3 regions of the Mesorhizobium sp. L-8-10 genome follow, and region 1 is predicted to be linked to each of the others. Evidence: riboswitches for the same ligand, from Rfam matches in the RefSeq annotation. Region 1 holds a riboswitch; each other region holds the start of a gene.
The links. Region 1 has a riboswitch for thiamine pyrophosphate ahead of thiC (phosphomethylpyrimidine synthase ThiC). Riboswitches for the same ligand answer to the same signal wherever they lie in the genome.
Positions count from the first base shown of each region.

Region 2: linked by a shared signal. The riboswitch ahead of thiB (thiamine ABC transporter substrate binding subunit) and the one ahead of thiC (phosphomethylpyrimidine synthase ThiC) in region 1 are both predicted to bind thiamine pyrophosphate.
Region 3: linked by a shared signal. The riboswitch ahead of thiC (phosphomethylpyrimidine synthase ThiC) and the one ahead of thiC (phosphomethylpyrimidine synthase ThiC) in region 1 are both predicted to bind thiamine pyrophosphate.

Region 1 is NZ_AP023263.1:7,067,583-7,070,854, reverse strand. It holds gene thiC (phosphomethylpyrimidine synthase ThiC) at 1-1,740, opposite strand, end outside; TPP riboswitch at 1,860-2,030, opposite strand; gene JN280_RS33020 (D-alanine--D-alanine ligase family protein) at 2,333-3,272, shown strand, end outside.
Region 2 is NZ_AP023263.1:2,518,084-2,521,355, forward strand. It holds gene thiB (thiamine ABC transporter substrate binding subunit) at 369-1,370, opposite strand; TPP riboswitch at 1,413-1,540, opposite strand; gene JN280_RS11835 (thiamine diphosphokinase) at 1,642-2,289, shown strand; gene JN280_RS11840 (ABC-F family ATP-binding cassette domain-containing protein) at 2,292-3,272, shown strand, end outside.
Region 3 is NZ_AP023263.1:7,548,892-7,552,163, forward strand. It holds gene queD (6-carboxytetrahydropterin synthase QueD) at 1-211, shown strand, start outside; gene queE (7-carboxy-7-deazaguanine synthase QueE) at 208-945, shown strand; TPP riboswitch at 1,227-1,343, shown strand; gene thiC (phosphomethylpyrimidine synthase ThiC) at 1,447-3,272, shown strand, end outside.

The DNA.
Region 1 (3,272 bases):
CATGGCCGCCATGCCTTCCGAGCGCACCTCGGCGCGGATGTCGTGCGAGATCCGCATCGAGCAGAATTTCGGCCCGCACATCGAGCAGAAATGCGCCAGCTTGTGCGCTTCCTTGGGCAGCGTCTCGTCGTGGAAGGCGCGCGCCGTATCGGGGTCGAGCGACAGGTTGAACTGGTCCTCCCAGCGGAATTCGAAGCGCGCCCGCGACAGCGCGTCGTCGCGGATCTTCGCCGCCGGGTGGCCCTTGGCGAGATCGGCCGCGTGGGCGGCGATCTTGTAGGTGATGACCCCGGTCTTGACGTCGTTGCGGTCGGGCAGGCCGAGATGCTCCTTGGGCGTGACGTAGCAGAGCATGGCGGTGCCGAACCAGCCGATCATGGCGGCGCCGATGCCGCTGGTGATGTGGTCGTAACCCGGCGCAATGTCGGTGGTGAGCGGCCCGAGCGTATAGAACGGCGCCTCGCCGCAGAGGGCGAGCTGCTTGTCCATATTCTGCTTGATCTTGTGCATCGGCACATGGCCGGGGCCTTCGATCATGACCTGGCAGTCTTTCGCCCAGGCGATGCGGGTAAGCTCGCCCAGCGTCTCCAGCTCGGCGAACTGGGCGGCGTCGTTGGCGTCGGCGATCGAGCCCGGGCGCAGGCCGTCGCCCAGCGAGAAGGCGACGTCATAGGCGCGGCAGATGTCGCAGATCTCCTCGAAATGCTCGTAGAGGAAGCTCTCCTTATGGTGGTGCAGGCACCATTTGGCCATGATCGAGCCGCCGCGGCTGACGATGCCGGTGACGCGGTCGGCGGTCAGCGGCACATAGGGCAGCCGCACGCCGGCATGGATGGTGAAATAGTCGACGCCCTGCTCGGCCTGTTCGATCAGCGTGTCGCGGAACACCTCCCAGGTCAGCGCCTCGGCGACGCCGCCGACCTTTTCCAGCGCTTGGTAGATCGGCACGGTGCCGATCGGCGCGGGCGCATTGCGCAGGATCCAGTCGCGGATGTTGTGGATGTTGCGGCCGGTCGACAGGTCCATCACCGTGTCGGCGCCCCAGCGGATCGCCCAGACCATCTTGTCCACCTCCTCGGCCATCGAGGAGGTGACGGCAGAGTTGCCGATATTGGCGTTGATCTTCACCAGGAAATTGCGGCCGATGATCATCGGCTCGCTTTCGGGGTGATTGATGTTGGCCGGAAGGATCGCCCTGCCGCGGGCGATCTCGTCGCGCACGAATTCCGGCGTGACGAAATCGGGGATCGCCGCACCGAAGCTCTCGCCGTCGCGCGCCGCCTTGTCGCGCAGCCGCTCGCGGCCGAGATTCTCGCGGATCGCCACGAACTCCATCTCCGGCGTGACGATGCCGGCGCGCGCATAGGCGAGCTGCGTGACGGCCCGGCCACCCGTCGCCCTCAGTGGCCGGTTTCGGACGGGAAACTCCGGCGTCAGCCGCTCGGCCGAAACGAAGCCATTGTCCTCGGGCTTGACGATGCGGCCGTCGTAACGCTCGACGTCGCGGCGTGCCACGATCCAGTCCTCGCGCAATCGCGGAAGGCCACGTTCGATTTCGGTTCGCGCGCTGGAATCCGTATAGGGACCGGACGAATCATAGACGATGACCGGCGGCTCGCCGGCGCTCGGATGCAGCGCGATCTCGCGCATCGGAACGCGCAGGTCCGGATGAAGCGTGCCTTCTCTGTGGATCTTGCGCGAGGCGGGCAGTTCGCCCGTTGTGACGGTTGGGGCAGTCATGGCGAGCCTCCTTTGCTCGATTGCAACGGAGACCCAGTTCGTGCCGAAAGGAGGAAGTGACGCTTCGCCCGAGGGGAATCGGGGCTTTGCCCTGATGCCGAGGTCGAATGAGAGCCGACCCGCGAAGCCTCGCACCGTCCCTACGCCAGTATGAACTGGATCAGGTTCAACGGGTCACTGCGCTGCCCGGACTCAAAGTCTCGGAGCGTCCTTTGCGCGTCCAAAGGAAGCGCGGCGCTCCAGGGCCAGCAGTATCTCAGCCCCTTGTCGGGACCCCCCTGGTGAGCTTTCAGCATGGAGGATGAATGTCGTCGCTGTCAACAGGGGCGAAATGGGTGCGCGGCCCGCGTAGCGATGCCTGGCAAGGGGGCCAGGCGGGATCGAAGGGCAAGCGCAACGAGGGCTGTCCCCTCACATCAGGCGGCGGCCGGCACCTTCGGGCCGACCGCTTGAAGAAAGCTGCCAGATCGCGACGAAATCGGCCGCGTCGACCTTCGGTCACGAAACGGCCGATGTTTCGCGGCCCTGTGACAGAATCGTCGATCGCCTGTAAGTCGAAGGCCGTTGGGCCGCGGAGCCGCTGAGGATGAGCATGACCAGGAAGACCAGAGTTGCTGTGCTGTTTGGTGGGCGGTCCGCCGAACATGAGGTGTCGTTGCTGTCGGCGGCCAATGTGGTGAAGGCCATCGACAAGGCGCGGTTCGAGATCGTGCCGATCGGCATCGGCCGTGACGGGCGCTGGCGGCTGGTCGAACTGGATGGCGACGCGCTGCCGTCAGAGGTGCCGGCAGAAGGCGCCGACATGGCTTTGCTCCCCGGCGGTAAGGGCCGAATGGTCGCCGTCGCGGCGGGCGGGGACGCGGTCGCTCTCCCGCCGGTCGATGTCGTTTTCCCCGTGCTCCACGGCCCCTTCGGCGAGGACGGGTCCGTGCAAGGCTATGCCGAGGTCGCCGACGTCGCCTATGTCGGCTGCGGGGTGCTTGCCTCGGCCGCGGCCATGGACAAGGACGTGGCGAAACGGCTGTTGCGGGAGGCGGGGGTGGCGGTCGCGCGGGCGATCACGCTGCGGCGCGGCGAAGCCGTGCCCTTCGACGCTGTCGCTGCGGAACTCGGCGCCCCCTTCTTCGTCAAGCCGGCCCGCCAGGGATCGTCGGTCGGCGTCGGCAAGGTGCGCGACGCCGGAAGCTTCGAGGCCGCGTTGAAGGAGGCGTTCCGCCACGACGACAAGGTTCTGGTGGAGGAATTCGTCGAGGCGCGCGAGATCGAATGCGCGGTGCTCGAGGGGGCCGACGGCAGCCTGACAGTTTCCAGGCCGGGCGAGATCATCACGGCCGCAAAGCACGGCTTCTATAGCTACGAAGCCAAATATGTCGATGCGGACGGCGCCATCGTGCGCGCACCCGCAGATGTCCCGGCCGAAGTCGGCGAAGCCGCGCGGACGATGGCCGCACGCGGTTTCCGGGCGCTTGGCTGCGAGGCCATGGCGCGGGTCGATTTCTTCCTCCGGCCGGATATGAGCCTCGTCCTCAACG
Region 2 (3,272 bases), 3.9 Mb from region 1:
AGGGGAGAAGGTCGGAGCCTGGCTTTGGCTGCTCTGCCAATCGTCAACGTCAACGATTGGCCGGAACGCTTCTGCAACTCTTACCTTCTCCCCTTGTGGGAGAAGGTGGCCTCGCGAAGCGAGGTCGGATGAGGGGTATTCCACGAGGTATGCATGTCCTAGCCGCAAGCGGGGAGAAGACTGCCTGCCGCGATGACGGCACCTGGTCCTGCAGCCTCGACGATTGGCGAAATCGCAGAGGACATCGGTCTTCTCCCCGCTCGCGGGGAGAAGGTGCCGGCAGGCGGATGAGGGGCGGCGCCAAGACTGCAGGTACGCAGAGGATCGCGGCAGGGGGAAGGAGGGCGACATTGTCTGTCGACCGCCTCCTACTTGCTGATCGCCGCCAGCCATTCGTCGATCCAGGCCTTGCGGTTCTTCGCCACCTCCTCGGCGCTGAACAGCAGGGACTTGCCCGGCTGGACGAGCTTGCCGAAGGCCGGGTCGAGCGGCTTGTCAGTCTTTCCGGCGGGCAGCATCCAGTTGGTTTCCGGGATGACGTCCTGGAAGGCGGGGCCGGTCATGAAGGCGAGGAACCTCTGCGACAGCGGGTTCTTCGCGCCGTTGACGGTCGCGCCCGCGACCTCGATCTGCAGATAGTGCCCCTCTTCGAAGGCGGCCGCCTTATAGCGTTCGCTGTTTTCGGCGATCATGTGGTAGGCGGGCGAGGTGGTATAGGAGAGCACCATCGGCGCCTCGCCATTGGTGAGCAGGCCATAGGCCTCGCTCCAGCCGGGCGTGACGGTGAGCACGCGCGGCTTCAGCTTCGCCCAGGCTTCGCCGGCCTTGTCGCCATAGACGGATTTCACCCAGAGCAGCAGCCCGAGGCCGGGCGTCGATGTGCGCGGGTCCTGGATGACGATCTTCTCTCGCGGGTCGCCTTCGACCAGTTCCTCCAGGCTTTTCGGCGGGTTTGCGACCTTGTCGCTGTCATAGACCACGGCGAAGTAGCCGTAGTCGTAGGGGACGAAGACGTCGTCGTTCCAGCCGCCCGGCACGGCGAGCGGGGCAAGGCCGGCGCCGTGCGGCGCGAACAGGCCCGTCGCTTTGGCCTCGGCCGTCAGGTTGGTGTCGAGACCGAGCACGATGTCGGCCCTGGTGGCTCCGCCTTCGAGCTTGACCCGGTTGAGCAGAGCGACGCCGTCGGCCACCGACACGAATTGCAGGTCGCATGCGCATTCTGCTTCGAAGGCTTTCTCCACCTGCGGCCCGGGGCCCCAATCGGCGGTGAAACTCTCATAGGTATAGACGGTAAGCTTGCCTTCGGCCGCCGCCGGCCAGGCCAGCGGCACGAGGGCTGCGGTAAGGATCGACAGGAACTTCACGCGCATCGGCACCTCCTTGCGTCGCGTTGACAGGGAAAAGGCGTCGGATGAGCGAACGCATCTAATCCCTCCGCCGGTACAAGCCGGATCAGGTTCAGCGGGTTGGCAGGGGATTTCGCCCTTTGCCTCTCAGCCGGCTCGCGACCCTTGCGCGACCGGCACCCCGTTAGAGCAAGTCCAGACATAGAGCCGGCGAGGGGACACGGCAAGCGGTTGTTTCAAGTGCTCCGGCGTCACGCCTTTCCCTTTTGCCCGACCCCTGATAGAGGCGGGCGCCATGAGCATCTTCACCATTCTGCTCGGCGGCGACCTGATCCGCACGCCCCGCCTCGACGCCCAAACGGCGGGGGCGCGCGTGATCGCTGCCGATTCCGGCATCCGCCACGCCGACACGCTCGACTTGGCCCCGGAACTCTGGGTGGGCGATTTCGATTCCGTTTCCCTGGCGATGGCGGCAAGCTATCCCGAGGTGCCGCGCAAGGTCTTTCCCTCGGGCAAGGACAAGACCGATGGCGAACTCGCGATCGACGCCGCGCTGTCGCGCGGGGCAACGTCGCTGGTGATCGCCGGGGCTTTCGGCGGCCCCCGCGCCGATCATGCCCAGCTGCATCTGGCGCTCGCCATCCGTCTGGCGGAAGCGGGCGTGCCGGTGCTTCTGACCAGCGGCGCGCAGGAAGGCGTGCCGCTGTTGCCCGGCCGCTCCGCCTTCGACTACGAACCCGGCACGCTGTTCAGCGTGCTGGGGTTCAGCGATCTCTCTGGCCTGACGTTACGCGGCGCGCGCTGGCCCCTCAAGGCGGTCGAGGTGCCGTTCGGCTCGTCGCTGACCGTCTCGAACGAGGTCACAGGTGAGCTCTCCGTCGAACTCGGCTCGGGCCGTGCGCTGCTGCTTGCCCATCCCTTCCCGGATACGAACGCATTCTGACCATGGCGCCACCGCTTCTCCGCCTCGACGATATCAGGCTCACATTCGGCGGCACGCCGCTGCTCGACGGCGCAGCACTCTCGGCCTCGGTCGGTGACAAGATCGCGCTCGTCGGCCGCAACGGTTCCGGCAAGTCGACGCTGCTCAAGATCGCCGCCGGGCTGGCCGAGCCGCAGGATGGCGAGGTCTTCCGCCAGCCTTCGGCGACCGTGCGCTACCTGCCGCAGGCCCCCGACATGGACGATTTCGCAACGGTCCGCGCCTATGTCGAGGCGGGGCTCGGGCCTGCCGACGATCCGCATCGCGTCACCTATCTTCTCGACCATCTCGGTCTCTCCGGCGACGAGCGTCCCGACGATCTTTCCGGCGGCGAGGCAAGGCGGGCCGCGCTCGCCAAGGTGATGGCGCCTGAGCCCGACATATTGCTGCTCGACGAGCCGACCAACCATCTCGACCTGCAGGTGATCGAATGGCTGGAGGAGGAACTCATCCGCTCTTCCTCCGCACTGATCGTCATCTCCCACGACCGGCGGTTCCTGGAGAGGGTGTCGCGCGCCACGGTCTGGCTCGACCGCGGCCAGACGCGGCGCCTCGACAAGGGTTTCGGCCATTTCGAGGAGTGGCGCGACATCCTTCTCGAAGAGGAAGAGCGCGAGCAGCACAAGCTCGGCCGCCAGATCGTCCGCGAGGAGCACTGGCTGCGCTACGGCGTCACAGCGCGCAGGAAGCGCAACATGCGCCGGCTGGGCGAACTGCAGGCGATGCGGCAGCGGTTCCGCAGCCATCGCGGCGCCGAAGGCCTGGCCAACATGGTCGCCAGCGAGGCGGCAGAATCGGGCAAGCTGGTGATCGAGGCCAAGGGCATTTCGAAAAGCTTCGGCGATCTCGTCGTGGTCCGCGATTTCTCGACCCGCATCCAGCGCGGCGATCGCGTCGGCCTGGTCGGGCCCAACGGCGCCGGCAAGACGACGCTGCTCAAGATG
Region 3 (3,272 bases), 480 kb from region 1:
TGTGCGCGACTACCAAGATCTGGCGGCGTTCAAGCACTACATCGATGGGACGTTCGACCATCGGCATCTTAACGACGTGCTGGGGCATGACCATGCCACAGCGGAATGTCTGGCCAGGCACTTCTACGACTGGTGCAAGGTGCGGCTACCCGAAACCTCCGCCGTGCGGGTGAGCGAGACGCCGAAAACCTGGGCGGAATACCGACCATGACTTGCGCGTTGCATCCCGGAATCCGGGTGAGCGAGATTTTTGGGCCGACCATTCAGGGCGAAGGCGTGCTGATCGGCTTGCCGACGGTGTTCGTAAGAACCGGCGGGTGCGATTATCGCTGTTCCTGGTGCGACAGCCTGCATGCGGTGGACCGTCGCTTCCGCCATGATTGGGAGATGATGTCTTCCGACGCGGTTTGGCAAAAGGTCATTGCACTTTCCGGCGGTCAGCCCGTGATGGTATCGCTGTCGGGCGGCAATCCGGCCATCCAGCCGCTTGGCCAGTTGATCGACCGCGGGCATGGTGAGGGGTACCGTTTTGCATTGGAAACCCAAGGTTCGGTGTCTAAGCAATGGTTCGCGGATCTCGACGTGCTGGTACTCAGCCCCAAGCCGCCCTCAAGTGAAATGACGACAGATTGGGCCGCGTTCGACGCCTGCTTAGAGGCGGCGCAGGATAAGCCGCAGACGGCGCTCAAGCTCGTCGTCTTCGACGAAGATGACTATGCCTATGCCAAAGACGCCGCGGCGCGCTACCCGCAATTACCCGTCTATCTGCAGCCCGGCAATCACACGCCGCCGCGTCCCGGCAACGAAGACGCGTTCATCGACATGGCCGGTGTGATGAGGCGCATGGAATGGCTGGTTGAAAAAGTGACCCGTGACATGTGGTTCGAGGCGCGTGTACTGCCGCAGCTTCATGTTCTGCTCTGGGGAAACAAACGGGGCGTCTAGCCGAAGGGGAAGGATTGCCGACGATGAGCAAGACAGACCTCTATAGCAATCTCACCCAACTGGGCGGCAGCAGCGTCGTTCCGGAAAGCCCCGAAAACACCGTGCTGGAAAAGGCACCGAAATCCGCATGAGGGCTCGCCTTATTGGGGGCGCTTCACCGCTCCTCTGGAGCGTGACTTGCTGTCGATACTACCATGCTTTTCCGCTGGGTTTGTTTGGTCGCCGATCACCGCTGCGGGACGAATGCGCTTGACAAAATAGCGAAGGGCCGTTCAATTCGATGCATTCACCAGGGGAGTCCCGGCAAGGGGCTGAGATACTGCTGGCTTTCGCGGCGCAGTGACCCGTTGAACCTGATCCAGTTCATACTGGCGTAGGGACGGTGCAAGCGCTTTGCGGGAGTTTACGCCCGAGGTCCTGTTTCGGCAGGTCGGCAGAAGCGTCTTTTCATCCTTCCGGCACAGAACTGGGTCTCCAATGCATGAGCAAAGGAGCCTCACGATGAATGCCCTCACCCCCGCCGTATCGACGGGACCCCTGCCCGCCTCGCGCAAGATCCACAAGACCGGCGTCCTCCATCCGCAGATCAGGGTGCCGATGCGCGAAATCTCCGTCCATCCGACGGCCGGCGAACCGCCCATCACCGTCTACGATCCGTCAGGCCCCTATACGGACCCTGCTGTCGAAACCAACATCGAAAAGGGCCTTGCCCGGCTTCGCCACGAATGGGTCACGGCGCGCGGCGATGTCGAAGCCTATGACGGCCGCCATGTCCGGCCGGAAGACAATGGATTCGTCACGGGCGAGCGCCTGACGCCGGAATCTCCCATTCGCAATCGGCCGCTCAGGGCCAAGGCAGGCAAGGCGGTCACGCAGCTAGCCTATGCGCGCGCCGGCATCATCACGCCTGAAATGGAGTTCGTCGCCATCCGCGAGAACCTCGGCCGCGAGATCCTGCGCGGCAAGCTTGAGCGCGACGGCGAAGCCTTCGGCGCGGCGATCCCCGACTTCGTCACGCCGGAGTTCGTGCGCGACGAGGTGGCGCGCGGACGCGCGATCATTCCCGCCAACATCAATCATCCCGAGAGCGAGCCGATGATCATCGGCCGCAATTTCCTGGTGAAGATCAACGCCAATATCGGAAATTCGGCGGTCACCTCCTCGATGGCCGAGGAGGTCGAAAAGATGGTCTGGGCGATCCGCTGGGGCGCCGATACGGTGATGGACCTGTCGACCGGTCGCAACATCCACAACATCCGCGAATGGATCGTGCGCAATGCGCCGGTGCCGATCGGCACGGTGCCTCTCTATCAGGCGCTCGAAAAGGTCAACGGCATCGCCGAGGATCTGAGCTGGGAGGTCTACCGCGACACGCTGATCGAACAGGCCGAACAGGGCGTCGACTATTTCACCATCCACGCAGGCGTGCGGCTGCACTACATCCCGCTGACGGTCGACCGGGTCACGGGTATCGTGTCGCGCGGCGGGTCGATCATGGCCAAATGGTGCCTGCACCATCACCGGGAGAGCTTCCTTTACGAGCATTTCGCCGAAATCTGCGACATCTGCCGCGCCTATGACGTGTCCTTTTCGCTCGGCGACGGCCTTCGTCCCGGCTCGATCGCCGACGCCAACGACGCGGCGCAATTCGCCGAGCTGGAAACGCTCGGCGAGCTGACGAAGATCGCCTGGGCCAAGGATTGCCAGGTGATGATCGAGGGGCCCGGCCACGTGCCGATGCACAAGATCAAGGAGAACATGGACAAGCAACTCGCCGTCTGCGGCGAGGCGCCTTTCTATACGCTTGGACCGCTGACGACCGACATCGCGCCGGGTTACGACCACATCACCTCAGGTATCGGCGCCGCCATGATCGGCTGGTTCGGCACCGCCATGCTCTGCTACGTCACACCGAAGGAACATCTCGGCCTTCCCGATCGCAACGACGTCAAGATTGGCGTGATCACCTACAAGATCGCAGCACACGCCGCCGACCTGGCGAAGGGGCATCCGGCGGCGAAAGTCAGGGATGACGCCCTTTCCCGCGCGCGCTTCGAGTTCCGCTGGGAGGACCAGTTCAACCTGTCGCTCGATCCCGAAACAGCGCGGTCCTTCCACGACCAGACCTTGCCCAAGGAAGCGCACAAGGTGGCGCATTTCTGCTCGATGTGCGGGCCGAAATTCTGCTCGATGCGGATTTCCCACGACATTCGTGCCGAAGCGCAGAAGGAGGGCATGGCGGCGATGGCGGCGAAATACCGCGAGGGCGGCGATCTCTACGTGCCGGCGGACGAGACCGGCACACCGCTGGTGCCGGAGGCGCATGA